One region of the Bacillus haimaensis genome, then DNA from elsewhere that is predicted to be linked to it. Evidence: predicted binding sites of a transcription regulator. Region 1 holds the regulator's gene; the other holds the start of a gene.
The links. The regulator NrdR, encoded in region 1, represses ribonucleotide reductase genes. The targets are predictions, from matches to a motif close to AACACNATATATNGTGTT.
Positions count from the first base shown of each region.

Region 2: a site for NrdR is predicted at 5,647-5,664, ahead of ABN702_RS05005 (vitamin B12-dependent ribonucleotide reductase). Genes of this name have one in related genera too.

Region 1 is NZ_CP158164.1:658,134-673,743, reverse strand. Features, by position in the region: gene ABN702_RS03225 (nuclease-related domain-containing protein) at 1-399, opposite strand, end outside; gene ABN702_RS03220 (M42 family metallopeptidase) at 664-1,749, opposite strand; gene ABN702_RS03215 (dUTP diphosphatase) at 1,817-2,305, opposite strand; gene ABN702_RS03210 (sigma-w pathway protein ysdB) at 2,417-2,806, shown strand; gene ABN702_RS03205 (TVP38/TMEM64 family protein) at 2,854-3,441, opposite strand; gene ABN702_RS03200 (DUF1294 domain-containing protein) at 3,506-3,775, opposite strand; gene rplT (50S ribosomal protein L20) at 3,880-4,239, opposite strand; gene rpmI (50S ribosomal protein L35) at 4,263-4,463, opposite strand; gene infC (translation initiation factor IF-3) at 4,484-5,002, opposite strand; ribosomal protein L20 leader region at 5,053-5,188, opposite strand; one part of gene ABN702_RS03180 (IS3 family transposase) at 5,470-5,938, shown strand; one part of gene ABN702_RS03180 (IS3 family transposase) at 5,938-6,824, shown strand; gene thrS (threonine--tRNA ligase) at 7,005-8,936, opposite strand; gene ytxC (sporulation protein YtxC) at 9,298-10,134, opposite strand; gene ABN702_RS03165 (diacylglycerol/lipid kinase family protein) at 10,270-11,172, opposite strand; gene ABN702_RS03160 (replication initiation and membrane attachment family protein) at 11,330-12,748, opposite strand; gene nrdR (transcriptional regulator NrdR) at 12,840-13,301, opposite strand; gene ABN702_RS03150 (cytosolic protein) at 13,334-13,738, opposite strand; gene speD (adenosylmethionine decarboxylase) at 13,866-14,240, opposite strand; gene ABN702_RS03140 (glyceraldehyde-3-phosphate dehydrogenase) at 14,550-15,581, opposite strand.
Region 2 is NZ_CP158164.1:1,024,011-1,039,620, forward strand. Features, by position in the region: gene gcvPA (aminomethyl-transferring glycine dehydrogenase subunit GcvPA) at 1-1,018, shown strand, start outside; gene gcvPB (aminomethyl-transferring glycine dehydrogenase subunit GcvPB) at 1,011-2,477, shown strand; gene ABN702_RS04990 (DinB family protein) at 3,404-3,889, shown strand; gene ABN702_RS04995 (rhodanese-like domain-containing protein) at 3,937-4,260, opposite strand; gene ABN702_RS05000 (lipoate--protein ligase family protein) at 4,483-5,319, shown strand; gene ABN702_RS05005 (vitamin B12-dependent ribonucleotide reductase) at 5,755-8,325, shown strand; gene ABN702_RS05010 (hypothetical protein) at 8,434-8,637, shown strand; gene mntR (transcriptional regulator MntR) at 9,079-9,504, shown strand; gene ABN702_RS05020 (patatin-like phospholipase family protein) at 9,628-10,512, shown strand; gene ABN702_RS05025 (hypothetical protein) at 10,661-10,921, opposite strand; gene ABN702_RS05030 (DUF1385 domain-containing protein) at 11,019-11,966, opposite strand; gene ABN702_RS05035 (YqhR family membrane protein) at 12,147-12,674, shown strand; gene aroQ (type II 3-dehydroquinate dehydratase) at 12,758-13,195, shown strand; gene ABN702_RS05045 (M24 family metallopeptidase) at 13,200-14,261, shown strand; gene efp (elongation factor P) at 14,357-14,914, shown strand; gene ABN702_RS05055 (hypothetical protein) at 15,002-15,610, opposite strand, start outside.

The DNA.
Region 1 (15,610 bases):
TCTGTGCTTCTGCAATTTAATTTGACTCAGGGGATTAAGGAAACCTTCTTCCTTCCCATTCAAAGTCCTAATAAATTGATCAAAGTGGCTTTCGAATAAAACAGTACCGATGATGTTTTTGATTTCTAAAATGAGGATATATCGGGTGGTCAAAATGAGGATGTCCATCTGAAATGCATAGTTGTTGTTTATCAACCTTAAACTGTGAAAAATAAGATGTTTTTGCGGATTTAAAAAGGTCAAATGATATTTCATGGAAAGTTCACCTTTATACCCTGCCATCCTTTTTGCGAAATCCTGCTCGATTAGTAGCCTTTTAGGGTGATCTTTAGCAATTCTTCTGAGTAAAGCCTCTAAAATAAGAATAATAAGCGGTATTTCTAGTGGTTTTTTTATCATGGATAACCTCCTAATAGCTTAGTGAGTTTTATCTTACCATAATTTAGAATTTATGCAGGTATTTTTCAGTGTTTTTTTGAAGTTCGTTCGAAAATGTACCGAGTTCGTGCGAAACTGGCAATAGTTCGTGCCGAAAAGCACCGAGTTCGTGCCAAACTGCCCTTAGTTGATGCCGATCCCCATATTCGAACCCCAGCTTCACAACCTACACAAAAAAAGAACCCATCGCCCAACCGAGCGACGGGTTCCCAATTATCATTCTAATCAATCAAAAGTCAATCTCTCAACCGTCTCACGATCCAAACGCTTGATCACTTCCGCAATCAGCTTCACTGCGTTCTCGTAGTCATCACGATGTAGCATTGCTGCATGTGAGTGGATGTAGCGGGTTGCAATCGTGATGGACAATGCTGGTACACCTTGAGCAGTCAGATGGATTGCTCCGGAGTCCGTACCGCCTCCTGCAACGGAGTCGAATTGATATGGAATGTCCATTTCGTCCGCTACGCCAGTTACAAAGTCACGCAAGCCTTTGTGGGAGATCATGCTCGCATCATAAAGGATGATTTGCGGACCTTTGCCCATTTTGCTGAGTGCTTCCTTTTCGGTTACGCCTGGAGTGTCCCCTGCGATTCCAACGTCAACACCGAAGCCTATGTCAGGCTGGATCAGGTTAGCGGATGTTTTCGCACCGCGAAGTCCCACTTCCTCTTGCACCGTTCCTACGCCGTATACCACGTTTGGATGGTCTGCATCTTTTAAATGCTTCAATACGTCAATAGCGATGGCACAGCCGATACGGTTATCCCATGCTTTTGCAAGAAGCATTTTTTCGTTGTTCATGACGGTGAATTCGAAGTAAGGAACCACCTGGTCGCCAGGACGAACGCCCCATTCCTGTGCTTCTTCACGGCTGGATGCACCGATATCAATGAACATGTCCTTGATATCAACCGGCTTTTTGCGCGCTTCTGCAGGCAGGATGTGCGGCGGCTTGGAACCGATGACGCCTGTTACGTCCCCTTTGCTAGTTACAATCGTTACTCGTTGTGCTAGCATAACCTGGGACCACCAGCCACCAACTGTTTGGAAGCGCAGGAATCCGCGATCATCAATGTTTGTTACCATGAATCCGACTTCATCCAAGTGGCCGGCTACCATTACTTTCGGTCCGTCCGCTTTCCCGATTTTCTTTGCAATCAAGCTTCCCAATCCGTCTGTCATGACTTCATCTGCAAAAGGAGTTATGTATTTTCTCATTACATCGCGCGGTTCTTTTTCATTGCCTGGAATACCCTTTGCATCTGTTAAATCTTTTAGCATGGTTAATGTTTCATCTAATTTAGCCATTTATTTCGACCCCCTTAATTTCTCTCAATGAATATTATACAGAAAACTCTTACTAATGTAAAAAACATTAGTATCCCTGCTGCTGCCTCTTATGATTCTCTAGATTCTTTTCCATATACGCCTCTTCTACTTCTTTCCAAGAAAAGCCGAGCATCTCACCTAGTTCCACGTAGGTTGCAAACAGCACCTGAAACGGTTCCTCCTGCTTTTCGACACGGAACATGCTTATTAGATCGTATAGTACTAAAAATTGATCGGTGAGCGATTCTGTTCTGGTCCCCACTTCACTTGGAATTTCATCTGTGTAGCCTAACGTCAATCCAACGGAAAGGAGAAAATGGACCCCATCCACATATTCCTCGAGTATGACACTTCGTTCAGAGGCAGGCTTGACGCTCCAGAACTTGAAGCATCTTGTTTCGTTGGCCAGTTCTCCCAGTTCAACAAGGAGCGCCAACATTTTTTTGTCGACAAGATCTCTATTGTCCAGTCCGTGCTGTTCTTCTATTTTTGCATCGAGTTTCTTCTGCATCGTATAAAGCTCTTTTAGTCCCATATGTACCGCCTTTTTAAATTTTTTAAAAATAAAATGAAACCTTCTGTTCCCCTAACCCGTATAAAAGGTATTTTATAATAAATTTTATGTTTTTGCGAAGGAGAAGCGAATATGTTTTTTATTATCCTCATACGATTGGCATTGCTTGCACTCATTATTTTTATTATTTATTCGATCTTCAAGTATTTGCTCAATCCGAAACGGAAACTGGAGCTTGCCCATGAGCAGAAGAACTTTTACCTGCTTGATCAGAAAAACAATGTACGCAAGAATTTCCTGCTTACCTATAAAGGAGTCATGTTTGAGGGCGAAAAGTATTTGGGGACAACGGAGAAATCTTTTGAGGTCATTTCGATTTTCATCTGGCCAAAAAATCCGGAAAAGCTGGAGGGTTTGAAGAAGCAGGATTTTTCTTTTATCCAAAAGGAAGTCCGAAAGCAGTATCCGGACGCTATCATTGATTGGAAAAGTCCGATAAAAGAGTTTTTGAAGGAAGATTAAAAAGAGAGAGGATAGCATGGCTGCCCGGCTTAAATCGGCAACAACCGCTATCCTCTTTTGTATTGCTTTTCTTTTTGAAAAAATTGCTCCCATTTCATGACTACTACCTTCTGCCTCATGATAAGGAGCATCGCTGAAAGGAATATCAGTACACCCACCATGGCAGTTGGAGAGAACTCCGTGATAAATTGCCCAAAAACCGTATAAATGATGGCAAGCGGGATATTGGTAAGAAGAGACGCTCTGGCATATTTGGAAAATGTCTTGGTAGTTTCAATCAGAACAAGGGAGAGAAGATGGAAATGGATGAAGGGGATGAGGCGCAGAACGGTGATCTGCCCTACTGAAAGGTTTCCTCTGTTGCCGAACCACCGTTCCTTCATTGCAAGAACTTTTTCAAATATCCTTGGCATCTGATGGTAAAGAAAATAGAAAAAAAGACTGGAGAGCGTCAACCCCACAATAGAGTAGATGCTGCCGATCAAGCCGCCAAATAGGGCTCCGCCTGCTATACAGATGATGACTACCGGAATGAAAAGGACTTGTCTTACTATATGAAAGATAATAAAACCGAGAGAAGCCAGCCACCAATGAGTTTCGATGATGACAAATAATACGTTCAACTTTTCATCCATAAGGCTTCACCTCTCCAATCTTGGATAGACAAGGAATAATATAGCTTATTCAAAAAAGAATCCATTATGTTAACACGATGAGAATATAGCTTATCAGTGCCACTTGCAGAATTGTAATGAAAGGCAGACCGTACTTGAAGGGGAAATGCTTCGTTTTATGGCGATAGGTTCTCATCCCCATCCAAGCTCCCAAGGCCCCTCCTATGAATGAAACGGTCCAGAGCTTGGATTCCGCAATTCTCCATTCGTGATTGACCGCCCTTTTTTTATCCACTTTCATCAGTAGAAAAGCAAGGATATTTATTAGTATGTAAATAGTGATAAATAGTTCCATGTTCGACCTCCGCACCTCTTCTTCTTGATTTCTTTATACTACACCGACTCTTGCAGAAAATAAAGAAAAGAGGCTATCTAGAGCGATAGCCTCAATCAGTAAAATTATTTGTTTAAGCTGTTTTTTGCAGCTGTTGCAAATTCAGCAAATGCTTTTTCGTCAGTAACTGCTAACTCAGCTAACATTTTACGGTTAACTTCGATACCAGCTAATTTAAGACCGTGCATTAGACGGCTGTAAGAAAGACCGTTCATGCGAGCCGCTGCGTTGATACGAGCGATCCAAAGCTTACGGAAGTCGCGCTTCTTTTGGCGACGATCGCGATAAGCGTACATTAGGGATTTCATTACTTGTTGGTTTGCTACTTTATATAAAGTGTGTTTAGAACCATAATAACCTTTAGCTAATTTAATGACTTTTTTACGACGTTGACGTGTTACTGTACCGCCTTTAACTCTTGGCATTATAAATACCTCCTAATTATTTATTACTTGATGTTGTCTAACATGTGACGGATGCGCTTGAAATCGCCTTTGCTAACTACAGCTGCTTTACGTAATTTACGTTTTTGCTTCTGAGATTTGTTAGCGAATAAGTGACTTGTGTAAGCATGAGAACGCTTCAGGCTTCCAGATCCAGTTTTCTTGAATCTTTTCGCTGATCCACGATGAGTTTTCATTTTAGGCATTGGAGTTCCTCCTCATATCATTACTTTTCGTTTTTAGGTGCTAGTACTAAGAACATGCTACGACCATCCATTTTCGGATGTGATTCGATGGTTGCCACTTCTGCACAAGCTGCTGAGAAACGGTCCAATACTCGCTGACCAATTTCCTTATGAGTGATTGCACGGCCTTTGAATCGGATCGAAGCTTTCACTTTGTCCCCTTTTTCAAGGAACTTAATTGCATTTCGAAGTTTCGTATTGAAATCATGCTCATCAATAGAAGGACTTAAACGAACTTCCTTAATGTTGATAACTTTTTGGTTTTTGCGCGCTTCTTTATCTTTCTTCTGTTGTTCGAAACGGAACTTTCCGTAGTCCATGATTCGACATACAGGAGGTTTTGCAGTTGGCGCCACCATTACTAAGTCAAGGTTTGCACGTGCTGCGATTTCCAGCGCTTCTACCTTTGACTTGATTCCAAGCTGGTCTCCATTTTGACCGATTAGACGAACTTCACGGGCACGAATGCCATCGTTTACCATCATATCTTTGCTAATAATTAGCCACCTCCAAGGTTTTTTCCGAACACCGTTTGACGAACAATTACTCTGCAAACAAAAAAGTGTGGGTGCACATGACACCCACACTTTACGATTAAGTAAAAGATTGAAATCTTTCTCGTAAAACCTGTCAACTGCAATCATTTGCGTCAATCAGGTGAGAAGCGGGTGCTTCTTCTTGTTCTCAAACAAGTATTCAATTTGACCTTGTATAATATATCATTAATGATGATTGATTGTCAAGAATTCGTATCAAATGAAACAACGTTTTAAATGATATCAGATAAATTACAGTTATGCAATAGTTTTTTTCGAGATACATAAAAATAGGCGAATACATTAAACACCCTGTTGGTTTCCGCTTCAGGGGTTCGCTTATCCTTGGCGGCCTCGGGAGCCTCCTCGGTGCTTTGAGAAGTGCACCCCTTTTGTTGGACATACATCTAACAATAGGAGGTGTACTTCAGTTGAGTAAATTTACCCGAGAAGTAAAACATCAAGCCGTACAACGTTATATGAATAATTTAGTAAGTTATCGAGAGTTGGCTAAGGAGGTTGGAGTAGATCACTCCGTTCTCCGTTACTGGGTGATGTTGTTCAAACATCATGGTGACCAAGCATTCTCCTTTCCCTATACAAAATATTCTCCAGCCTTTAAACTGAGGGTAATTCAATTTATAAAGGAATCGAATTATTCCGTTCGAGAGGCATCGGCGATTTTCCATATCCCAGACCCTTGTATGGTTCGTAGGTGGAAAATTAAATGGGAGACATGTGGAGATGCCGCCTTTAATCCAAAAGAAAAGAGGCCATCTACTATGACTTCCAAAAACAATAAAACTAATGAAGAAAAAGCTACCAATCCATCTGTGGACGAGTTGAAAAAAGAATTAGAATACCTTCGTATGGAGAATGCGTATCTAAAAAAGCTGAGAGCCTTAGTTCAGGAAGAAAAGTCACCAAAGAAATCAAAGCGAAAGTAATATATGAACTAAGGCATGCATTTCCTGTTAATCAATTGGTGAAGGTAGCTAAGATGTCTAGAAGTACCTACTACTTCCTTGTTCAAACATGGGAACAAGCCGACCCTGATCGCAAGTGGAAAAGACGGATTCAATTCATTTACCGTAAACATAAAGGCCGTTTTGGATATCGTCGTATCACAGATGTTCTACAGGAAAAAGGCCACAAAATTAATAAAAAGAAAGTGTATCGTATTATGAGAGACCTAGGACTTCAATGCATCGTTCGGATAAAGAAGTATAAGTCCTATACAGGCGAAGTGGGAAAAGCTGCGCCAAATATCTTAAACCGCAATTTTAAGGCCGATAGACCGAATCAAAAATGGGTTACCGACGTCACAGAGTTTAAGTTGTTCGGGCAAAAATTATATCTTTCCCCAATACTGGACTTGTTTAACGGCGAAATTATTACGTATACACTTCAATCGAGACCGACGTTTGATCTAGTAGAAACGATGTTAACCCAAGGCTTAGAACGCATAAGTGAAGGTGATGATCTCTTACTTCATTCTGACCAGGGTTGGCATTACAGAATGCCTAAATACCAAAGGACTTTAAAGGAAAATAACATTACTCAGAGTATGTCTAGAAAAGGAAACTGTTATGACAACGCAGTAATGGAGAACTTCTTCGGAATCATGAAATCCGAATTATTGTACTTACAAGAATTTGATAGCATCGACCATTTTAAGGAGGAGCTCGAAGAGTACATCCATTACTACAACCACCTGAGAATTAAATCAAGATTAAAACGTAAAAGTCCAGTAGCTTATCGAGCTAGTTTTGAGCAAGCAGCTTAGAAAACAAGTGTCCAGTTTTAAGGGGTCAGTACAATATGCGCCTGCGGGGTCTCCCTTGACACGCTGCTCCCGCAGGAGTCTCACACCTTACACTCCAACCAACAGGGGTGAACGGTTAGACTTTGTACGGCTCTTTTACCCATAGCTAATGCATTTTATTTCGTGGGCAAACCGGCAATATTAACGTTTCGCTTCTTTCACAATCTCATCCACAAATTTCTCCAAAGGAACTGTTTCCGATTTTTGTTCTCCGTATTTGCGGACATTTACGTCGCGTTCTTGGATTTCGTTGTCCCCGATTACGAGCATGTAAGGGATTTTTTGCATTTGTGCTTCACGGATTTTGTAGCCGATTTTTTCGTTTCTTTCGTCCATTTCGACGCGAAGCCCTTTGGATTTTAAGAGATCCTGCACTTCTTTTGCATAATCGAAGTGTGCGTCAGGTGATACAGGTATCACTTGAACTTGAACAGGTGCAAGCCAAGTTGGGAATGCGCCTTTATACTCTTCGATCAGGAAGGCAACAAAGCGTTCCATTGTGGAAACAACCCCGCGATGGATAACGACCGGACGGTGCTGTTTGCCGTCTTCTCCAACATAAGTCAGATCGAATTTCTCCGGCAATAGGAAGTCAAGCTGTACAGTGGAAAGTGTTTCCTCTTTTCCAAGGGCAGTACGAACCTGTACGTCCAGTTTAGGACCGTAGAATGCCGCTTCATCGATCGCTTCGAAGTAGTTCAAGCCTAGATCGTCCATTGCTTCTTTCAGCATGCCTTGCGCTTTTTCCCACATTGCATCGTCGTCAAAGTACTTTTCTTTGTTTTCCGGATCACGGTAGGATAGACGGAATGAATAGTCATCCAGGCCGAAATCTTTGTATACTTCAAGAACGAGGTTCACTACACGCTTCAGCTCATCCTTGATCTGGTCAGGGCGAACGAAGATGTGTGCGTCATTCAGTGTCATTCCACGTACACGTTGAAGTCCTGCCAACGCTCCGGACATTTCATAGCGGTGCATAGTTCCAAGCTCCGCAATGCGGACAGGCAGTTGGCGGTAGCTGTGTATGCTGTTCTTGTAAACCATCATATGGTGCGGACAGTTCATTGGACGGAGCACTAACTGCTCGTTATCCATCTCCATCGGAGGGAACATGCCGTCCTGATAGTGGTCCCAGTGACCGGAAGTTTTATAAAGGTCCACGCTTCCCATTACAGGAGTGTAGACGTGGTCATAGCCAAGAGAAACTTCTTTGTCCACAATATAGCGCTCGATTACGCGGCGGATTGTAGCACCTTTTGGCAACCAAAGCGGTAACCCTTGCCCAACCTTTTGAGAGTTAAAAAACAGGTCAAGCTCTTTTCCTATTTTACGGTGGTCACGCTCTTTTGCTTCTTCCAACAGGCGAAGATGCTCATCCAGTTCCGCTTTTTTGAAGAAAGCAGTTCCATAGATACGCTGCAGCATTTTGTTTTTGCTGTCGCCTCTCCAATACGCTCCTGCAATGCTTAGAAGCTTGAACTCTTTAATTTTGCCTGTGGATGGTACGTGAATTCCGCGGCATAAGTCAAAGAATTCGCCCTGCTCATAGATGGAGATTGTTTCGCCTTCCGGAAGCTCAGCTATCAACTCAAGCTTCAGCTCGTCATTCAATTCCGCGTAGCGGCGCATTGCTTCTTCCCTGCTGACTTCCACCCTTACTACATCCAGGTTTTCACTTACAATCTTCTTCATTTCCTTTTCGATTCTTTGCAGATCATCCGGAGTCAATGACTCTTCCATATCAATGTCATAATAGAATCCATTTTCGATTACTGGTCCAATCCCAAGCTTCACGTTGCCATATAGACGCTTGATCGCCTGTGCCATCAAGTGGGCAGTGCTGTGACGCATGATTCCAAGGGCTTCCTCAGTATCCTGGACAACAATGCTGATTTCTCCATCTGCTTTTATCGGGGAACGAAGGTCAATGAACTCTCCGTTAAGTTTACCTGCAATAGCTTTCTTTTTCAGACCCGGGCTAATGGATGCAGCGATATCTTCTGTTGTCGTGCCACGCTCAAACTCCTTTACCGCTCCGTCTGGAAATGTGATTTTCAATAATTCCGACATCCCTGTCACCTCTTCTTTAGATTTTTTTGAAAAAATAAAAAAACCCGTCCCCTATAAATAAGGGACGAGTTTAATATCCGTGTTTCCACCCAAGTTCCCATCTTTTTCAAATCGATAAAAAGACGGCTTCGTTTTCGATAACGGGGGATTTCCCCGTCAACAGCTACTGTGATTTTCGCTGCTGAAGTTTAGAGGTGGTAAATACTTTAACCGTAATAGGAAGCTTTCAGCCGGTGACTTCCCTCTCTTGAATTCGTGTTAATCGTACTCATGTCCTCATCATTACTTGTAGGCTATAAGGTTTAAAATTGATTATGTCTGTTATTATATTCTCCATATCAAGGAAAATCAAGTACACATCTTAATCAATTTTGCTTTTTTTTTGCCCAAAATAGTGATAAGGAAGAATTTCCGTTCTTTCCTCGAAAATATTGCGGATGGTTTCAACCAGCTGATGATCCGTATTGTCGGTATAAAGAAAGAGCTTTCTCGGTGCAATAGATACCAATGGGGCCAATACGACTGAATCGATATAGTAGGAATAGTTGTTGAAATGCGTTCGATTCATGTATTTTATCAGTTGATTCTTCGTAATATGATTCAGGCTTTCATCATAGAAATCAAATTGGTATTGGTAGACAAGGTGGACCTCATTCAATTTGGAATCCGTAGCGTTCAACAGCTCCCGCAGCTGATGGATGAAGGTCTGGTATTCCTGTTCCAGCTTGTATTCATCTATTGCCGCCTCCAGATAGATCTGCAGGGTATCATAGTATTCTTTTAGACGGAAAGTCACAAAGGAATCAAAAGAAAAGGAAACAGGTTCCCAAAAAAAGCCCTTGATGATGGAGTCAAGCTGTTTTTCCCTTTCCTGTATGGGAGGGAGATTGGGTATATCGCTTCTTTCCCCTTGAAGGATAGATTGCAAGATACATAGAATCTGCTCGTGCTCTTCTTCATCCTTGAAGTAAAATGTATTTTCCAAGGTAGATACAATATACGCTTTTTCCTTCACCTTTGTAATGAAGCTCTTTAATGCGGGTATGATAGCATGTTGGTAAAAATCGAGATCCTTTGACTCCACTACAATTTTTTCTTTATGTAAAGAAAGGATTGAATCACCTTCTGGATTTGTCTCAAGTATAGATAAAAACACTGTTTTTGCATCCAATTCATCGCGAAAGGAAATCTCAAACAAGTTTGTCCCCCCTTTGGTACACCTGATTCTATGTATATGGGAGGACGAGGGAAAAAATGATAACAAATATAAGGAACAAGAGGGGATTATTTTCTCAACACCCCTCCTCCTTATGGCTAAATTTTGGAGACCTCTCTATACTATAGCAGCAAAGTCTCCCACCAGCACTTTCAGATGCTTGGGTAGAATCTTTATTTTGGATGGAGTGCTGAAATTGCATTCCCCGTCACAATCTATTTCTTGTTTGGGGCTAGTCTCTATTTCAATCTCCCGTGCCTGGAAGTAAATCAGGTCTTCGTTTGCTTCAGCAGGAAATTGCTGCTGGATCTTGGATTGCATCCACGTCCATAAGTGGGTGAGGGAGGTTTGTTTGACTATCAGAACATCAAGCACCCCGTCCTGGACATGGCTTTCCGGAAAGAAGGACTGGAATCCCCCCACATAGGAGCCATTTCCAATCAGAAGCATCATCGCTTCTCCATCATAGTTGGTACTGTCACTCTTTACTTTCAGCTGAAAGGGTTCACTATCGAAAACCGTCTGGCCGGCACTGATATAATACGAAAGCTTTCCAAGCAGCTGTTTATTTTGGGTATCCATATTATCCGAAACCTTTGATATCAGGCCGATTCCCCAAAAATTAAGAAAATATTGCTTTTCACATTTTCCTACATCGACGAGTTCCATTCTCTTTTCCACAATCTGTTCCGCAGCAAGGATCGGGTCCTGGTTCATCCCGATTGTCCTGGAAAAATCATTGCAGGTGCCACCCGGTATAATGGCAAATGCAGGACGCTCTTTCAGCTTGCAAATGGCGTTGATCAGCTCATAGATGGTTCCATCCCCACCTGCGCCAATGATAAGGTCGACCTTGCCTTCAAGGTCCGAAACTATCTTTGCTCCATCCCCAGCTTCCTTTGTTACACAAATCTCCACGTCATAAAAGCCTTTCTGCAGCTTTTCTTTAATCACATCAATTGACTCTGCGAGTTTTCGCTTCCCGGCGTTCGGGTTTAAAATAAGTGCCACTTTTTTCACAAATCGTACCTCCTTCCAACATGAAATTTTTGTGCATTTATTTTACCATACCCAATAATTGCATGAATAACGTGAGAAGGAGCACTCTTCATAGAAAAAATAAGACGAAAAAGCCGCGAAACACTCTGACAAACCGAGTGCACGCGGCTATGTGGTTCTAGTTATCAAGCTTCAACTTTCTGTTCTTCAACTGTGCAAGACGTTCTGCGAGCTTCTGTTTGTCCTGTTCCTGAACTTCTTGGAAGCTTTCGGCATTGTCATCAGCAAGGTCCGGCTCGCTTACAAAGCGGTTTCGAACCTGTTTCTCTTTCGGAGTGGAGGCAGATTTCTTCGTCGTTTTCGTATCGGCCCAGTTTTGATACTGGCGATGCTCCTCTTTAGCAAGCTCCATCGCCGCGCTCACTGTTTTGACCTGCTTACGGGCCCAGTGGCTTGCTATTTTCTCCACATACTTGCGGTTCAGCTTCATGTCTGTTTTCAATAGTACGTAGTACAGCAATACGTTTGTTACCCCAGGGGTGAGCTGCTGCTTGAACATGACGTCCTCGACAATGCGCAAATCCGATACGGACGGCTCCGCCCCTCCCGAGAGGTCTGTGAGCATCGCTTTAGGTGAAACATTTTCTAGCTGCTGAATAAGCTGCTCTTCCTTGGAAGAAGGATTCTTATCGGAAAACTGTTTAAGGTTGGCCGGCTGCGTTTTCTCCACCAGGGAGGGAAGGGTATTGTGGTACTCCAGTTGATACCAGTCACGTGCCGATTTTCTTAATTTTTCCAGATTGATCATATCGTCTTCATCAATGACATTCATCATCAGATCCTTCATCGTTATTGGATCGATCTGATAGATAAAGGCGAGCTTCTGAATGGCTTGCTTCACTTTTGCTGTGATCGCCTTCTTTGGAATTACCACATCCGAAAGACCTGCATAGAACAACTCGAAATCAAATTCACTTTTCCCGACTTCCGGCTCCTGACCGGACTTCCGTCCTATCCACTCTTTATCCTCTGAAAGCTGCAGCTCTTCCATCGTTTCTTCATTTGCGGCATAGGCGATATTTTCCGCTTGGACGGATTGGAAGACGTCACTGAATTGACGGGTAATCTGGGTGTAATCCGCTTCAGGAATCGCCTCATCTGAAAAATACTTCTTAACGCTCAAGTATTTTGTCTTCCCGAGACGATTATAGAGGTAGATGGTCAGCATAGGCTCGGAAAAGAAGGCATCAGGAGAAAGGGGAGGCTGAAGCTCATAGATGAACGTCCGGGAATGCTCGTCCTCCTTCACCCAAGTCTTCAACAGTCCGATTCCTTCCAGCTTGATCCGTTCCTGATGGATGTCCTTTAAATTGCATTGCATCGTTGTCATGATGCCGTGATGGGTCGTCTCTTCCCCCCAGAGCCGATCCTGGTCCAGCTCACTCCAAAGCGTCATAAACAGGCTGAACCCCCTGTAGCCGAGAAGAGGCTGATAAAGCATGGTCAATATTTTCCGATCAAATGATTGAAGTACCCCGCTGGCACGGACCATATAGCGATCAACAGGGACCAGTTCTTTCCAATGCCGTTCAGACATAATACATTCAAACCTTTCTCTAACTATAAGTGATTAATGATAAAACAGAGAGGCTGAAAATTCTCCTCTCTGTTCTGCTAATTATGCGATATTATTTCCGCTCTTTTTCTATTATCTCTTTTAATTCATCAAGGAAAACATTAATATCCTTAAATTGACGGTATACTGAGGCAAATCTCACATAAGCAACCTCGTCAATTTTGGAAAGTCGCTCCATCACCATCTCACCGACAATATCGCTCTTCACTTCGGATATGCCAATGTTGCGAAGTTCCTTTTCCACTTCGATGACAATGTCTTCTAGCACTTTGAGCGCTACCGGTCTTTTTTCGCAAGCTTTTATCAGGCCACGCAGCACCTTTTCTCTACTGAATTCTTCCCTGATCCCTTCTTTTTTCACCACGATCAAAGGCATCTCTTCCACCTTTTCAAATGTGGTAAAGCGATAGGAGCAGGACTCACACTCTCTTCGTCTACGAATAGAGCGCCCTTCCTCCACTGGTCTGGAATCCAATACCTTGGTGCCATTATGTTGACAAGCTGGACATTTCATAAGGGTTTCAGCTCCATTTCCTTATCGTATTTTTATCTTTCCGAATTTAAACCAGAACCTGTATAGTTGAGAGATTTATTAAGTTCTTGGTACATATGCAGGACCAGCTTGCGACTAAAGCCGAAATCTGTCGGCAGAATGCTAGTATCCGTTGTAACGGAAAAGTCGATCGCCGTTTCAAATGGCCTCACCGAAATCACTGTCACGACCATAAATGCCTTTTTTCCTTTGTTCACCTGCACCGCTATTTCTCCATGTTCCTCTGAAACGGATTTGACTGTAAACCCGTCCATTTTTTGGAACATCTCCTGGAGGGCTTTCATGGCATTTTTGTTGGATACCTTATAATAATGGCTTCGCAATGCTGCATCGATATGATTTTCCCTTGTCTCCGTATGAGTGGATAGTAGGTTTTTTAGTTTTTGAATAGCTCCCACGATAATTTGACAACCCCTTAGATTTACTACGTTCTATATAAAAGAAATGATATGTAGGAAAAAAGATATAATAAAAAGAGGTGCATATTATACACCTCTTACCATTTTAATCGATTTAGATATAATTTTAAAGTGCTTTCGCTTTGTTTACTTGAACAGGACCCATTCCACGTGGAAGTTCGATTGTTTCACGTGTCTGAGCATTTAAAGCTTCAGCAATGTAATCTGCAGAAATGTTAGGATCCAACTCACCGCATGTATAAACGTCAATGCTTGCATATCCGTGTTCCGGGAAGCTGTGAATAGTTAAATGTGATTCAGAGATGATGACAACTCCGCTAACTCCTTGTGGTGCAAACTTATGGAATGCAACCTCGCGAACCTCAGCTCCGGATTTCAACGCAGCATCAACAAAAGTTTTTTCAATGTAATCCATATCATTCAACTTATCAAAATCGCAACCCCATAATTCTGAAATAACGTGACGACCTACTGTTTCCATCTCACGTTCCCCCTTTAACATATTTTAGAATACATGAATTCCTCAAAGGTGAAAATTGATTATTGTATTACTACCACGGGGGAAAGTTAGTCCAGAGAGGTCCTAACCCTTTAAGTAGCCACATAACCGTTTCAAGAAGTTCACGAAAAATAGTATACTGTTTTTATATTAGTTTTGCAACATGCATTTCATATTTTTTTGTTATCAGAAAAAGAAAGAACTCATCCTCCCTTTTCTTCCAACGCAAAAAAGCGGCTAACATGGTATGTTAACCGCTTTCACATTTTTTGAGTACATACTACGGGAATATTATCCAGCCATTGCTTCTTTCGCTTCTACCATTTTCTCCGCTACATAATGAACCAGGTCCACAACACGGCAGGAGTAGCCCCACTCGTTGTCATACCAAGCCAATACTTTCACCTTGGTTTCCCCCATTACCATGGTGGATAGACCATCGATCACTGCCGAGTGTGGATTCGTGTTGAAGTCGACTGACACAAGAGGCTCCATGGTTATACCCAAGATGCCATCCATGGATCCGACTGCAGCTGTTTGGAATGCATTGTTTATATCATCCACTGTTACAGGCTGCTTTAAGTCCACAACCAAGTCTACCAGCGAGACATTAGGAGTAGGCACACGTAATGCCATACCATGCAGCTTACCCTTCAGATGCGGCAATACAAGGGACAATGCTTTCGCTGCACCGGTCGATGTCGGGATGATGGACTGCCCGCACGCTCTTGCACGTCTCAGGTCCTTATGAGGATTATCGATGTTTTTCTGATCATTTGTATATGCATGAACCGTCGTCATCAGGCCATTTTCGATTCCGAACTGCTCATCGAGGACTTTCACAACAGGTGCCAAGCAGTTGGTTGTACAAGATGCATTTGAAATGACATAATGCTGATCCAAATCCAAGGCTTCTTCATTTACACCCATTACGATGGTTACATCCTCATCTTTACCAGGCGCAGTCAGAATCACTCGTTTTGCCCCTGCATTCATATGAAGCGCCGCTTTATCGCGTGCATTGAATTTCCCTGTCGCTTCAATTACGATATCAATATTCATTTCCTTCCAAGGCAATTCTTCCGGATTACGGTTATTGACCAATTGAATGCGCTTACCATTTACAATAAGAGCGTTGTCCTCCGCGTAGACATCCGCATCGAAACGCCCATGATTTGTGTCATACTTAATTAAATGAGCTAACGTTTCGGCTGGATAGCTCGCATTGATTGCAACAATATTCAAACCTTCCTCTTGGATGGCACGTCTAAATACCATTCTTCCAATACGTCCAAAACCATTAATTGCAACCCTTGCCTTCATGCAAATTCCCCATTTCTGTATATATGTTA
Region 2 (15,610 bases), 370 kb from region 1:
GCTGCAGGCAATCTTTGAATTCCAGACGATGATCTGCGAACTCACTGGCATGGATGTAGCAAACTCCTCGATGTATGATGGCTCGACTTCCTTCGCAGAAGCGGCAATGCTTGCTGCAGGACATACAAAGAAAAAGAAAGTCCTGATCTCAGGTGCTGTTCATCCGGAAGCGAAGGCAGTGGTAAACTCCTACGCAAAGGGCCAATACATTGAAGTGGTTGAAATTCCGACGAAGAATGGTGTGACAGACGTTGCGGCACTCGAAGAAATGATGTCAGATGAAATTGCAGCGGTCATGGTTCAGTATCCAAACTTCTTCGGTCAGATCGAACCGATGCAGGAGATCGAAAAGCTTGCACACTCTGGTAAGGGAATGTTCGTTGTCTCCTCTAATCCGTTGGCACTTGGAGCGTTGACACCTCCTGGTAAATTTGGCGCAGATATCGTAACAGGTGATGCACAGCCATTCGGTATCCCGACACAATTCGGTGGACCACATTGTGGTTATTTTGCGGTAACAACGAAATTGATGCGTAAGGTTCCTGGTAGATTAGTAGGGCAGACAGTCGATGAAGAAGGCCAACGCGGTTTTGTATTGACACTTCAAGCGCGTGAGCAGCATATCCGCCGCGATAAAGCGACTTCCAATATCTGTTCAAACCAGGCATTGAATGCACTGGCTGCTTCTGTTGCGATGACAGCCCTAGGGAAAAAAGGCGTCAAGGAAATGGCTGTACAGAACATCCAAAAAGCTCAATACGCCAAACGCACAATGGAAGCTGCAGGATTGGAAGTTACCTTCAGCGGACCATTCTTCAATGAGTTTGTCGTGAAGCTTTCCACTCCTATCAAAGAAGTGAACCGTAAGCTGCTTGATAAAGGAATCATTGGCGGTTATGACCTGGGGACGTACTACCCTGAGCTTGAAAACCATATGCTGATTGCAGTAACAGAACTGCGTACAAAAGAAGAAATTGACACACTAGTGATAGAATTGGGGGATGGCAGCCATGAATAAGCAAGATCAACCACTTATTTTTGAACTTTCCAGAGAAGGCCGCATCGGCTACAGCCTGCCTGAAAATGATGTGCCTGAAGTAGATTTAAACGAGCTATTCCCAAAAGAATTCATTCGTGAAGAAGCACCTGAGCTTCCGGAAGTATCAGAACTTGATATCATGCGCCACTACACTGCGCTGAGCAACCGTAACCATGGGGTGGATTCCGGATTCTATCCACTAGGTTCTTGTACAATGAAATATAACCCGAAAATCAATGAAAATGTCGCGCGTTTCCCGGGCTTTTCCCATATCCATCCCCTGCAGGACGAGTCGACGGTCCAAGGTGCGCTTGAATTGATGCATGACCTGCAGGAACATTTGATTGAAATTACAGGAATGGATGAAGTGACCCTTCAACCGGCTGCCGGTGCCCACGGTGAGTGGACAGGATTAATGATGATCCGTGCCTACCATGAAGCAAACAACGATACAAAGCGTACAAAGGTTATCGTGCCAGACTCTGCGCACGGTACAAACCCTGCTTCAGCAACAGTTGCTGGACTTGAAACGATTACGGTAAAATCGAATGAAAATGGTTTGGTGGATTTAGAGGATCTTCGCAGAGTGGTTGGGGAAGACACGGCAGCACTAATGCTGACGAACCCTAACACACTTGGACTGTTTGAAGAAAATATTCTCGAAATGGCGCAAATCGTCCATGAAGCGGGCGGAAAGCTCTATTATGACGGTGCCAACCTGAACGCCGTTCTAAGTAAGGCTCGTCCTGGGGACATGGGCTTTGACGTGGTTCACTTGAACTTGCACAAAACCTTTACAGGACCTCACGGAGGCGGCGGCCCGGGTTCAGGTCCAGTTGGAGTAAAAGCGGACTTGATTCCTTACCTGCCTAAACCGCTAGTCGTGAAAAAAGAAGACGGAAGCTTCGGCTTTGACTATGATCGCCCGGATTCCATCGGCCGCGTAAAACCGTTCTACGGAAACTTCGGTATCAACGTTCGTGCCTACACGTATATCCGTTCCATGGGGCCGGATGGGTTGAAGGCTGTCACGGAATATGCTGTATTGAATGCAAACTACATGATGCGTCGCCTGGCAGAGCATTTCGACTTGCCGTTTGACAGACATTGCAAGCATGAATTCGTATTATCCGGTAAGCGCCAGAAGAAGCTTGGCGTCCGTACGCTCGACATCGCAAAACGCCTGCTCGACTTCGGCTACCATCCGCCAACAATCTACTTCCCATTGAACGTGGAAGAGTGTATCATGATCGAACCGACGGAAACGGAATCAAAGGAAACCCTGGACTCCTTCATCGAAGCGATGATCCAGATCGCCCGCGAAGCCGAAGAAAATCCGGAAGTCGTGCAAGAAGCACCGCACACAACCGTGATTAAGAGATTAGATGAAACGCTGGCGGCGCGTAAGCCTGTGTTGCGTTACCAGAAAGAAGCGTAAGCAATGGGGCCTGGCCCCTTGCAAAGATAGCGGGGACAGGTTCCTTGTCCTACATAGCAGCGGCCCTTGGGAGGGGCCGCTGCTTTATTCTTTTTTCGGAGTTTATTGGGCGTGGGCGGGGATTTAATGTTTTTGTCGTCAGATAGATTATAAAGGATTTTTGGACAGATTAATGGACATTTCTGGATTTAGCGGGCTTTAGGATAGATTAATGGAGAAAGTCGCTAAATTATGGTGGAGACTCGATAAATTAAAGTCGAATGATACCCTCACTCCGGTCAAAGCACGATAGTGAGGGAATCAAAAGCATGGAATGATACCCTCACTCGGCTCAAAACAAGATAGTGAGGGAATCAAAAGCATGGAATGATACCCTCACTCGGTTCAAAACAAGCGAGTGAGGGAATCAAAAGCATGGGATGATTCCTCCACTCGGCTCAAAACAAGCGAGTGAGGGAATCTAAAGCATGGGATGATTCCTCCACTCGGCTCAAAACAAGCGAGTGAGGGAATCAAAAGCATGGAATGATACCCTCACTCGGTTCAAAGCACGCTAATGAGGGAATCAAAAACTTACAGATGTTACCCTTCGCAGCAGTAGAACTTGCGATTTTCGTTATTCCCACGAAACATAACCTGCGTTATAGAGCAACTCCCATGTAGGTACTAAATCGTAGATTCCACAAACAATAAACTCAAAGTTTTTAGGATATTTTACAAAATTGATGTTGCCGCTTTTTTATTCATCCAATACATGCATCATGCCTTTCAACACACCGATGTGGGAAAACTGATTGCCACGTCCTCCTACTTCAGCTGGGTAACCTACTACCCATTACTTAAAAAACTTTCCAATCATCATATCATTTCTCATTTTCCCCTCCACCAAGTATGATTAATAGTAGAAACAAAGGGAGGGATCACGAATGTATTACGTAAAAACCTATGAAGCAAGGGAAGAACTGCTGAACCTACTCGACGGGCTTGAAGAGGAAACGCTCCATGCTAAAAAAAGTCCGGAGCTGTGGTCTGTAAGCGAAAACGTGGAGCATCTTTACCTGATAGAAAACAAGATTGTAAACGGTCTCAAAAAAGCGATTCAAGCAAAACTTGCTGTGGAAGAAAAAGAACTGAACCTGAAGAAAATCCTCGCAAACCGTACATACAAGGTGCAAGCCCCGGAAGATATTGTACCATCCGGTCATCCCTACACAAAGGCGGAGCTCTTGCAGTTACTTGAACAATCGAGAGCAAACCTTAATAACTTCATCCAAGAAGCTGATGACGAATCCCTGCATGCCTACGGGTTCAGCCATCGCTGGATTGGCGACCTCTCTGCCCAGCAATGGGTACAGCTGATCGGCTTCCATGAAAGAAGGCATATCGATCAGATAAAAGAATCCATCCAATAGAGTATAAAAAAGAGCACTCACATTCACCATGTAAGTGCTCTTTGCTATTAGTTCTTTGTTCTGATCTTTCCGCCCCATTGCTTGAAGCCACCTTTTAGCTGATAAAGCTTTGTGTGGCCTTGTCTTTTCAGCATCTGTGCTGCACGGCCGCTGCGCAATGTGTTTTGGCAGTAGATGTAGACTGGTTGATCGTTGCGAATCTCTTTGCTTCTCATTTTAAGTTGAGAAAGAGGAATGTTTCTAGCTCCAAGGATGTGTCCGCCTTCATATTCCTTTTGTTCGCGAACATCAATCAGCTGTGCTTTGCGATAGCCGGAACGAAAATCCTCTTCAGTTAGAGTGGTAAGAATTTTGCGTTGGTAGAGGAACATGATCACCGAATAGGCAATGATAGCTCCCAAAACTCCTAATAAAACGTACAATGCTGACAACCCCTCTTTATCTTAGTATTCCAAAGTATATTATATAAAAGCTTGGACAAAATGTCATCCTTTTACTAAAGCTGCAACAAAAAACTGCCAAGCTTTAACTTTGAATTACTGGTGTTGATTTGTTACACTAAATCATCATACATAATAAAAGAGGTACATCCTATGACAAAAGAAATTTGGAGATATATTGATTCAAAGGAACAGTCTCCCGCCTTTAACATGGCATTGGACGAAGCGCTGCTGGATTGGCATAGCGCAGGCAAGATTCCCCCGACCATCCGGTTCTATGGATGGAATCCACCGACTCTATCAGTTGGTTATTTTCAAAAAGTGGATAAAGAAGTGAATATGGATCGTGTAAAGGAATTGGGGCTTGGTTTTGTCCGGCGCCCGACAGGTGGACGAGGCGTGCTTCATGATAAGGAATTGACCTACAGTGTCATCGTTTCCGAAGATCATCCAGAAATGCCTCGCTCCGTAACGGAAGCGTATCGCGTCATTTCAGAAGGAATACTTGAAGGATTTAAAGCGCTTGGGTTGGATGCCTATTTTGCTATCCCCCGGACGGAAGAGGAAAAGGAGGGCTTGAAAAATCCAAGGTCCGCCGTATGTTTTGATGCACCGTCCTGGTATGAGCTCGTGGTAGAAGGCCGTAAAGTGGCGGGCAGTGCACAGACTCGCCAGAAGGGTGTCATACTGCAACACGGCTCCATACTACTCGAAATAGATGAGGATATGTTGTTCAGCCTGTTCAACTATCCAAGCGATCGCGTCAAGGAGCGCATGCAGAAAAACTTCAAGAACAAGGCTGTGGCGATCAATGCGCTGAGGGAAACCCCGGTGACGATAGAAGAGGCGAAGGAAGCCTTCTATAAGGGATTTGAAAAAGGCTTGGACATAAAGCTGGAGCCATATGAACTATCGGAATCCGAACTTGAGGAAGTTCAGGCAATCATGGATAGTAAATATTCGACAGATGAGTGGAATTATAAAAGGTAGCGGGGAATTTTTTTCTCGTTATCTTTTTGTTTTAGCCTAGATATAGTAGGGTACTAAAAATGTGGCGCGCTTTTAGGTAGTAGTCAACCAAAAAAAAATAAAAAATATTTTTCTTGCAAAAGGAAAGAATTTCTTGAAAGGTTGATACATAAACCTCGCTATAATTCGTGAAATTACGCAAGTGACAAAATACGTCATTATACGAGATTTTGTCGAAGTAATCTCTGTTTTCCTCTCTCAATCTCATTTATTTGATTGTTTTTCCATTTGACAAATAATGATTTATTAGCCCGAAAATCAATATGTAGTATTGTCGAAAAAATGTCAGACACTATATATTGATATTTTATATGAAGGTATGATACCTTATCTGTACACACAATTTTTACTGAAGTAAATGTTGGTAGAACTACTAGTTTTAGAGGAGTTGTAATAATGACCATTGCCACGAATGAAAACAAACCGAAAATCAATGTTGAACGATTGAATCAGGATATCAACTTATTCCCACAAGTACATCCTATTACAGAGGACATGACAACGACGCACCGAGGTGTTTCCCGTCTAGTGATGCTCGATCGTTACGCATTCAAAGATACAGAAAAAGTAACCTTGACAGCTGGAGATTTTGTTGTATTGACGATCAAGGAGGATCCGAAATTCCCAGCAAGAGGACTAGGTTATATTCAAGATATAGACTGGTCTACCAAAAAAGCTTCCGTATTAATTGAAGAGGAGTATCGTGGAGTTTTGACTAGACAGGGCGAAGTGGAGACTGGTGTCGTGGTACGCACACTGGACGTCATCGAGAAGCCGCTTGAAGTGTTTTACGAACAAATCGCCAAACGTAATGCAACAGGATTAGCTGCAGCTGAAACGACGGAAGAGAAGCGCCAGGAATGGTTCGGAAAGTTCTACCATGAGCTTGTCAACCTCAACTTTGTACCTGCAGGACGCGTATTGTACGGAGCGGGAGCGGATACCGACGTAACGTATTTCAACTGCTATGTGATGCCGTTTGTCCAGGATTCACGCGAAGGCATTTCCGAGCACCGCAAGCAGGTGATGGAGATCATGAGCCGAGGCGGTGGGGTAGGAACGAACGGATCTACTCTACGTCCAAGAAATGCCCTGGCTAGAGGAGTAAACGGAAAATCATCCGGAAGTGTTTCCTGGCTGGATGATATTGCGAAATTGACGCATCTTGTGGAGCAGGGTGGATCAAGACGTGGAGCACAAATGATTATGCTGGCAGACTGGCATCCGGACATCGTGGAATTCATCATCTCCAAAATGCAAAACCCAAGAATTCTACGCTACCTTATCGAAAATACAAATGATGAAAGCATCAAAAAAGCGGCAGAGGACAAGTTGAAATTCACTCCCCTGACAGATCAGGAAGTTACGATGTACCAATCAGTCACAAACTTCAAGCACATTCCTGGCTATGGTGGATTCACAGAACAGATCATCAGAGACGCAGAGCAGAAGTTGAAAGTGGGCGGAACCTATACGGTGCACAATCCGGAATTCCTGACAGGTGCCAATATTTCCATCACGCTGACAAAAGATTTTATGGAAGCTGTAGAAAATGATGTGGATTACGACCTGCGCTTCCCTGATGTAGAGGGCTACGATAAAGAGGAAATGGAAATCTACAATAAGGAATGGTCGGAGGTTGGCGACGTTCGTGAGTGGGAGAAACTTGGACATAAGGTACGAGTGTACAGAAAAATCAAGGCAAAAGAGCTTTGGAACCTTGTGAACATCTGTGCCACCTACTCTGCTGAGCCTGGTATCTTCTTTATCGATAATGCCAACGATATGACCAATGCGAAAGCGTACGGACAAAAGGTTGTAGCAACGAACCCATGTGGGGAACAACCCCTCGCACCATTTTCCGTCTGTAACCTAGCTGCAGTAAACCTTGCAGAGATGGCAGATAAAGAAACAAAGACCGTCAACTTCGAAAAGCTGAAGCAAACAGTGGAAGTCGGTGTGAGAATGCAGGACAACGTGATCGATGTAACACCTTATTTCCTTGAGGAGAACAAAAAGCAGGCACTTGGCGAGCGTCGTGTCGGATTAGGTGTCATGGGACTTCATGACCTATTGATCTACTGCGAAACGGAATACGGCTCCGAAAAAGGAAATGAGCTTGTGGATCAAGTATTTGAAACAATCGCAACGACAGCATACCGTGCTTCTGTTGAGCTTGGAAAAGAGAAGGGAAGCTTCCCATTCTTACAGGGTGCAACAGAAGAAGAAACGAACCGTCTACGAAAAGCATTCACGGAAACGGGCTTTATGAGCAAAATGCCTGAAGATATTAAAGAAGGCATTCTTACGTCCGGAATCCGTAACTCTCACCTGCTGACAGTTGCACCAACTGGTTCTACCGGAACAATGGTAGGTGTGTCAACAGGACTTGAGCCATACTTCTCCTTCTCCTATTTCCGAAGCGGACGCTTAGGGAAGTTCATTGAAGTGAAGGCAGATATCGTGCAGGAGTACTTGAATGCCAATCCGGAAGCAGATCCGGAGAACCTGCCTAACTGGTTCATCTCTGCGATGGAATTGGCTCCTGAAGCTCATGCGGACGTGCAATGCATCATCCAGCAATGGATTGACAGTTCCATCTCCAAAACCGTAAACGCACCGAAAGGCTATACAGTTGATCAGGTGAAAAAAGTGTATGAGCGACTTTACAAAGGTGGCGCAAAAGGTGGAACGGTTTACGTGGATGGGAGCCGTGACTCCCAAGTGCTGACCCTGAAAGCTGAAGAAAACACGATGGATGAAGAAAGCGAACAGATCCAAATGGAAGATGTCGTGAAAAAACCTGTTGTGCTGGTGGAAACAATCAATGATCTTCGTTCCACAAACGTGCAATTCGGATCGGAAGTCGGAAACACATGTCCGGTATGCCGCATCGGAACGGTAAAGGAAATCGGTGGATGCAACACATGTACAGATTGTGGTGCACAGCTGAAGTGCGGACTATAAAATATTAAAGTGAAAGACCTATTCGCTCAGTTCGAATAGGTCTTTTATTTTTAGGAAGTACTCATCAATCCCTTTTTTCATACATTATCCTAAAAGGGGGAATGCCTAATGTGGCAAATGAAAATACCATACCTGATCGGACGGCCAATCGGTGTATCCTTTATGAATGGCACAGGCACCTCGGGAGTCCTATGCAGCGCCGATGGTCAAAAGCTTTATGTAATGGAATATCTATATCATACACAGTTCGCAATCAAGCAATATGAGTACCAGACAATACAGGATATCCTGCCTTTTCCTGGCTGTCAATGAGCTCTATTAAAAATGTCCCCCAGAGATTGTTGTTCTTGGTATTGGATGACGAAATTGCAATAAATACCGAATTAATTAATTATTTTGCTTGCCCCCTGTTGATTGGAGTGCAAGGCATGAGACTCCTTGAAAATGCAAGCATTTTCTGCGTGCGATGTATCGCTTCCGCAGCCTTCTTTGTCCTGCGGAAGCAGCGTGTCGAGGGAGACCCCGCAGGCGCAATAGCGCCGAGGAGGCTTCTGAGACCTTCCTGGATAAGCGAATGCCTGGAACGGAAATCAACAGGGGTGTTTAACGGAGTCACAAGAATTATGTATCATATAAAGAACATTAATGAAAGACTGAAATCTTCGAACCTTTCTACATAACTTGTCAGTAGCGCCAAGTTAATGTATCATTTTAATGACGGTTACGATCGTGGATTGGAAATGGAGGGATATTATGCCTACCCCAAGTATGGAAGACTACATAGAACAGATTTATATGCTAATTGAAGATAAAGGATATGCGCGTGTATCAGACATAGCCGAAGCATTGGCGGTACATCCCTCTTCAGTAACGAAAATGGTGCAAAAGCTTGATAAAGATAAGTATCTGATTTATGAAAAATACCGAGGTCTTGTGTTGACTTCCAAAGGCAAGAAAATCGGAAAGCGTCTCGTCTATCGCCATGAGCTTTTGGAACAGTTTCTGCGGGTAATCGGTGTGGACGAGGAGAACATCTATGAAGATGTGGAAGGCATCGAGCATCATCTGAGCTGGAATGCAATTGATCGCATAGGGGACCTTGTCCAATACTTTGAAGAAAATAAAGAGCGAACAGAGGCTCTTCAGATCATTCAAAAACAAAACGAAGAAAATCAATAAAAGGTCAGACCAGGGGTATTGCTCATTGGTCGACCTTTTTTCTTTTGGACAGTTATAATTCCCATTCCCTTACATAAAAAAGGTTATAAAGGTTTTTGGTTGGAAGGGAATGGAGGGAGACAGTTGGTGATTGATGGAGTGTTTTCCGGTGGGGGGATTAAAGGGTTCGCGTTGATTGGGGCACTTCAAGCTGTGGAACAACGGGGATTGAAATTTCAACGTCTTGCAGGAACAAGCGCCGGTTCCATCATAGCTTCCTTTGTTGCTGCGGGCTATACAGCGGATGAGATATATAAGATGCTAGGGGAGACGGATGTCTTAGATTTCCTGGACCAGCGAAGAACGTTCCTGCCTTCCCCTGTAGCAAAATGGCTTTTGCTATATTGGCGGTTGGGATTGTACAAGGGGGAAATGCTGGAAAGCTGGGTAAAAGAGAAACTGGCAGCAAAGGGAGTGCATACTTTCGCCGATCTTCCCGGGCAGAAATTGCGGATTATCGCTTCTGATTTGACAAGCGGGAGAATGGCTGTCCTGCCTGATGACCTGTCTAGATATCAAATCGATCCATCCAAGTTCTCGGTTGCGAAGGCAGTGCGGATGAGCTGTAGTATCCCTTATTTTTTTGAGCCGGTGAAAATAAAGGGGAAGGGTATCTGTCATCTATTTGTGGATGGTGGCGTGCTAAGCAATTTCCCTATCTGGCTATTTGATAATGATCGAATCCCGAAAATTCGACCTGTACTTGGAATTAAACTGAGCGCCAAGCAAAGGGATTTGCCTGTGAATAAAATAAATAATGCCATCACCATGTTTGGTGCACTATTTGAAACGATGAAGGATGCCCATGATGCAAGATACATCGACAGGCGACATGAAAAGAACATCATCTTCATTCCGATGGACCACATTGCAGTCACGGAGTTCGCCCTGACTGAGGAAAGAAAAAGGGGATTGGTGGAAATAGGAAAAAAAAGGGCAGAAGCATTTTTGAGAACATGGAGTTTTTGATTTTTCGCATAAAAAAATCGGTCCGTTTAAAAAAACGCCCGATTTTTTTTCTTGCCCTTTTTCCCTTCAATGACTGTCAGGTGGGAAGAGCTTCTTCTTTTTTGTGCAGAGGATTTTACGCCAGTTCTATCTTTGCCAATGAGGGGAGTCACATTGGTTTTCGGTTTCGCCGCTGGGTATTTCTTTTTGGATTGCTTAACTGCCTTGCTGTATCTTGCATCCGTCTTACCACCACCGATTCTGCCTTGAATGAAATAACGGAAGACGAGATAGAGGACAGTTGCCCCCCAACGATTAAAAGAAGGCTTTTGAATAGTCCTCCGGGATTCTGAAACAGCTGGATAGCAAGGTAGAATCCAGCCAAAGATAGCAGCATGATTAAAATCGGTTTGCCAAAGCCTCGTTTCACCCTAGTCACCTCCCTGGTCGTCTGTTAGAAAAGTGTTTCCGATAATTTAAGTTTGTGTAAATAGTATATTTTATAGGATAAGGCTTGTTGCGGATTTTTATACTATTTCTTCGGTATTCTTTTTCTCTGAATCTTGTTCAAGCTCTAAAAGTTTATTAAAAGAATGGATTGCCACTTCCACTTGATCATCAGAAGGCTCTTTTGTCGTAAGGAGCTGTAGCCAAAGTCCAGGGTATCCCAGTACTCGCAGTACAGGCACTTCACGAACCTTGTTTGTAAGCTGCAGCACTTCAAATGAGATACCCAGTACTACTGGAATCAATGCCAATCGATTCACTACACGCAGCCAGAGCGGATCGTGAGGAACAGTCAGATAGATGAAGAATCCGACGATGACCGTGAAAAGGATGAAACTGCTGCCGCAACGGTAATGAAGTCTTGACTGCGCCTGAATATTGCTTACAGTTAATTCTTTCCCGTTTTCATAGGCGTTAATCACTTTATGTTCCGCACCATGATATTGAAACACTCTTTTCACAATCGGAGTGAAAGAAATGAAATATATATAGGCTAATAGGAGCATCAGCTTAAAGACGGTTTCCATTAATACTTGTGCAAATTTCCCTGGAAGATAGGGACTTGTCAATTCTGCCAGGAAAACGGGAACTAGTGTGAAAATGAATTTTCCAAAAAGGAAGGAAAGAATACCGACCGCTGCGACGCTCAAGATCATTTCGAGTTTGGAAGTTTCCTTTTTGTTATAAATGACCTCTTCGTCCTGACTTGGGTCCACATCATAACGTTCTGTAGAGAAGTTCAGATGCTTGGAGCCGTTTCCGGCCGCTTCCACAATTGCTACCACACCTCTCAGAAACGGGATTCGCTTCAATTTCTGCAATGTGGGGTTTGTTTTTCTCGGAACATGTAAATACTCGATGGACTCATCTTTTCTGCGGATGGCAGTTACGTAGTGACGTTTCCCGCCGAACATAACACCTTCCACCACAGCCTGTCCACCATAGACGGGTTTTGATTCATTTGACATATAGACACCAACCTAACTTATTCTAAGAAGATAAAGATTTCCTATTTACTAATATTCTACCTGAATCTTGAAAAAACCTCTACTCTCGTTCCTTTTCATTTTTTTAAATTATCATGAATGGTTCTTTTTTATAATGGAAAGATATGTTTATAAGCTATTTGGAGAGGGAGTAATACGTGTATGAGTGAAAATGAAAACCAAGAGCTTGAACAGAATAAACGTGAGCAGCCAATGAGCTTTATGACAAAGGTGATGGTAACAGGCTTTGTTGGGGGGATTTTCTGGAGTTTGATCGGATTTTTCGCCTATTTGTTCCATTTTACAGAAATAAGTCCAAACGTGGTGCTGCAGCCTTGGGCTTTGGGCGATTGGAAAAAAGGGGTGCTGGGGTATATCATCAGTTTTATCCTGCTTGGCCTGTTCGGTATCGGCGCTGCGCTTATCTATGCTGCTACACTAAAAAAATTCAGGCATTATTGGATAGGAATCATCTATGGTATTGTACTATGGGGTGTTGTATTCTTTCTTCTGAATCCCATGTTTCCATCCATTAAGACTGTCCCGAAGCTGACTCTTGATACAAATATCACGAATATTTGCCTTTATATTCTCTTCGGTGTTTTCGTCGGCTACTCCATTTCCTTCGAACATTCTGAAATGGTGACACAAAAGCAGCAGCAACAGGACCAGCCCTCAGCAAATAGGTAGTAGGAAAAGGTGGAATGTGATAGAATGTTCAGTAATTGGACATTCTTTTTTACGTGTTCATATTTGTTAAAAGGAGTCATGATATGCGCCTACTTGTGGTGAATGGACCGAATCTCAATCGACTTGGTCTAAGAGAGCCGGCAATCTACGGAAAAGAAACATTAAAGGATTTGGAAAAGCAGCTGGAAAGCTTGGCTACGGAGATGGGGATCTCGATTGACTGCTATCAGAGCAACCATGAGGGCAATCTGATCGATAAGCTGCACGCCGCGGACGATGCCTACGAGGGAGTCGTGATCAATCCCGGTGCATTTACGCATTATAGCTACGCAATCCGTGACGCCATCGCAAGCATTTCGATTCCGGTAATGGAAGTACATATTTCAAACATACATAAGCGTGAAGAGTTCCGTCATACATCCGTCACCGCGCCTGTCACATACGGGCAGATAGTCGGCCTTGGGTTGTATGGCTATCACTTGGCAGTACAAGGGTTGGTAAGGATAATTAAGGGGGAGTAAGAGAATGGAAAAATTAACGAAATTAAGAGAGAGCTTTCAAGAGTCGAACATCGATGCATTATTGGTGACGAGTGGAAAAAACCGTCAATATTTAACAAGCTTTACAGGCAGCGCTGGAGTAGCGGTCATTACCGAGGATAAAGCGGTATTCATCACCGATTTCCGTTACACCGAGCAGGCGGCAAAGCAGTGTGAGGGCTTTGAAATCGTCCAGCATAAAGGCGGACTTGTGGATGAAATAGCTGCGGTTGTTAAAGATCTCGGTATCAACAAGCTTGGTTTTGAGCAGGATCATGTTACATTCTCTAGTTATTTAAGCTATAAAACGACCATCAAAGCGGATCTTGTACCGGTTTCCGGCGTTATTGAAAAGTTACGCTTGATTAAGAATGAACAAGAGATTAAGATATTAAAGGAAGCTACGCAGATTGCTGATGCAGCTTTTGAGCATATCATCACGTACATAAAGCCTGGCCTTACAGAGCTGGATGTTTCCAACGAGCTTGAATTCTTCATGAGAAAACAAGGTGCGGTGTCATCCTCTTTTGATATTATCGTTGCCTCCGGGTATCGTTCTGCCCTGCCGCATGGTGTTGCATCAGACAAAATCATTGAAAAAGGTGAGTTTGTCACGCTTGACTTCGGTGCCTATTATAAAGGCTATAACTCCGATATTACGCGTACCCTTGCAATTGGGGAACCAAGTGACGAATTGCGCAACATCTACAACGTCGTATTGGAAGCTCAATTGAGAGGGATGAAAGGCATCAAGCCTGGCATGACTGGTCGTGAAGCGGATGCCTTGACTCGTGATTATATTACGGAAAAGGGTTATGGCGAGTACTTCGGGCACTCAACCGGACACGGACTGGGAATGGAAGTGCATGAAGGGCCATCCTTATCGGTGAAATCCGAAACTGTATTGGAACCAGGAATGGTGGTAACCGTGGAACCGGGTATCTATGTTGCTGGCCTAGGTGGAGTTCGTATCGAGGATGATACGATTGTCACAGATTCCGGCAATGAATCTCTGTCCTATTCCACAAAAGAACTTATTATTTTGTAAAGGTAATCTCTTATCTTGGTGGAGTAGACTGAATCTCTCAGGGATACAATACCGGTAGGACTACTATTTACATAGCATTAGGAGGAAACATATTAATGATTTCAGTAAACGATTTTCGTACAGGCTTGACTATTGAGGTAGACAACGGAATTTGGCGCGTAATGGATTTCCAACACGTGAAGCCAGGAAAAGGAGCGGCATTCGTTCGTTCCAAACTGCGCAACCTACGTACAGGTGCGATCCAGGAAAAAACTTTCCGTGCAGGTGAAAAAGTAGGGAAAGCTCAAATCGACAACCGCAGAATGCAGTATCTTTATGCAAATGGCGACATGCACGTATTCATGGACAACGAGTCCTACGATCAGCTTGAATTGCCTGCAGGTCAAATCGAGTATGAGTTGAAGTACTTGAAAGAGAACATGGAAGTTGCAATCATGATGTACCAAGGTGAAACGCTTGGAGTAGAGCTTCCTAACACAGTAGAGCTTAAAGTGGTAGAAACGGAGCCTGGTATCAAAGGTGACACAGCTTCCGGCGGTTCCAAGCCGGCAATCGTGGAAACTGGCCTATCAGTAAACGTACCATTCTTTGTAAACGAAGGCGACGTGCTGATTGTTAATACAACTGACGGTTCTTACGTTTCCAGAGCGTAATTTAAAGAGAAGGGAAAAGGCTGAATTGGCCTTTTCCTTTTTATTTTATATGGAAAAAAAGCCTGCACTAAGGCAGGCCACTCCGTACTAATTTTCAAACCAAACCACTTCTTTTACTCCTTCAATTACCTTCCGTGCATCCGAACCGTCCAGCCCGCTCATCCACACACTCTTCCAGCCGTTTGCATCCGTACGGATCCAGCTGAGCGTTTTCTGTTTATCCAATGTAACTGGATGGTCATCGGAGAATCCCGCGGGCAGATCGACCAAAGGCTTCCCGTCACTTTTTTGTTCATCCTCTTTGCTATTCACCAAAATTAAGCTGGAGCGAAAATCAGATAGGGTATCGGATTCTTTCCCTCGCGCAACGACAAGCCTATCATCATCCAGCCAATCAAAATTCACGTCAGCAAATCCTTCCGGGGTGAAGCGTTTCGTTTGACTCGGAAGTACACTTTGTACAGTCAATGTCTTGTTTTTGACACCGCCGCGCAAACGGCCGGGGCCCTGTATGGAGGCAAGCACAGATTTCGTGGGAGCCCATTTTATCCATCCCTTTTCACGGAGAATTTCGCCCATCGGTATCAACACTTTGTTTTCTTTTACAAATACACTCAACATATTGCTGTCCTCTGACCACGATGCAGTAGGGGAGACGACGAATGCGAGGAGCCTCCCATCCTTGGACCAGGTGAA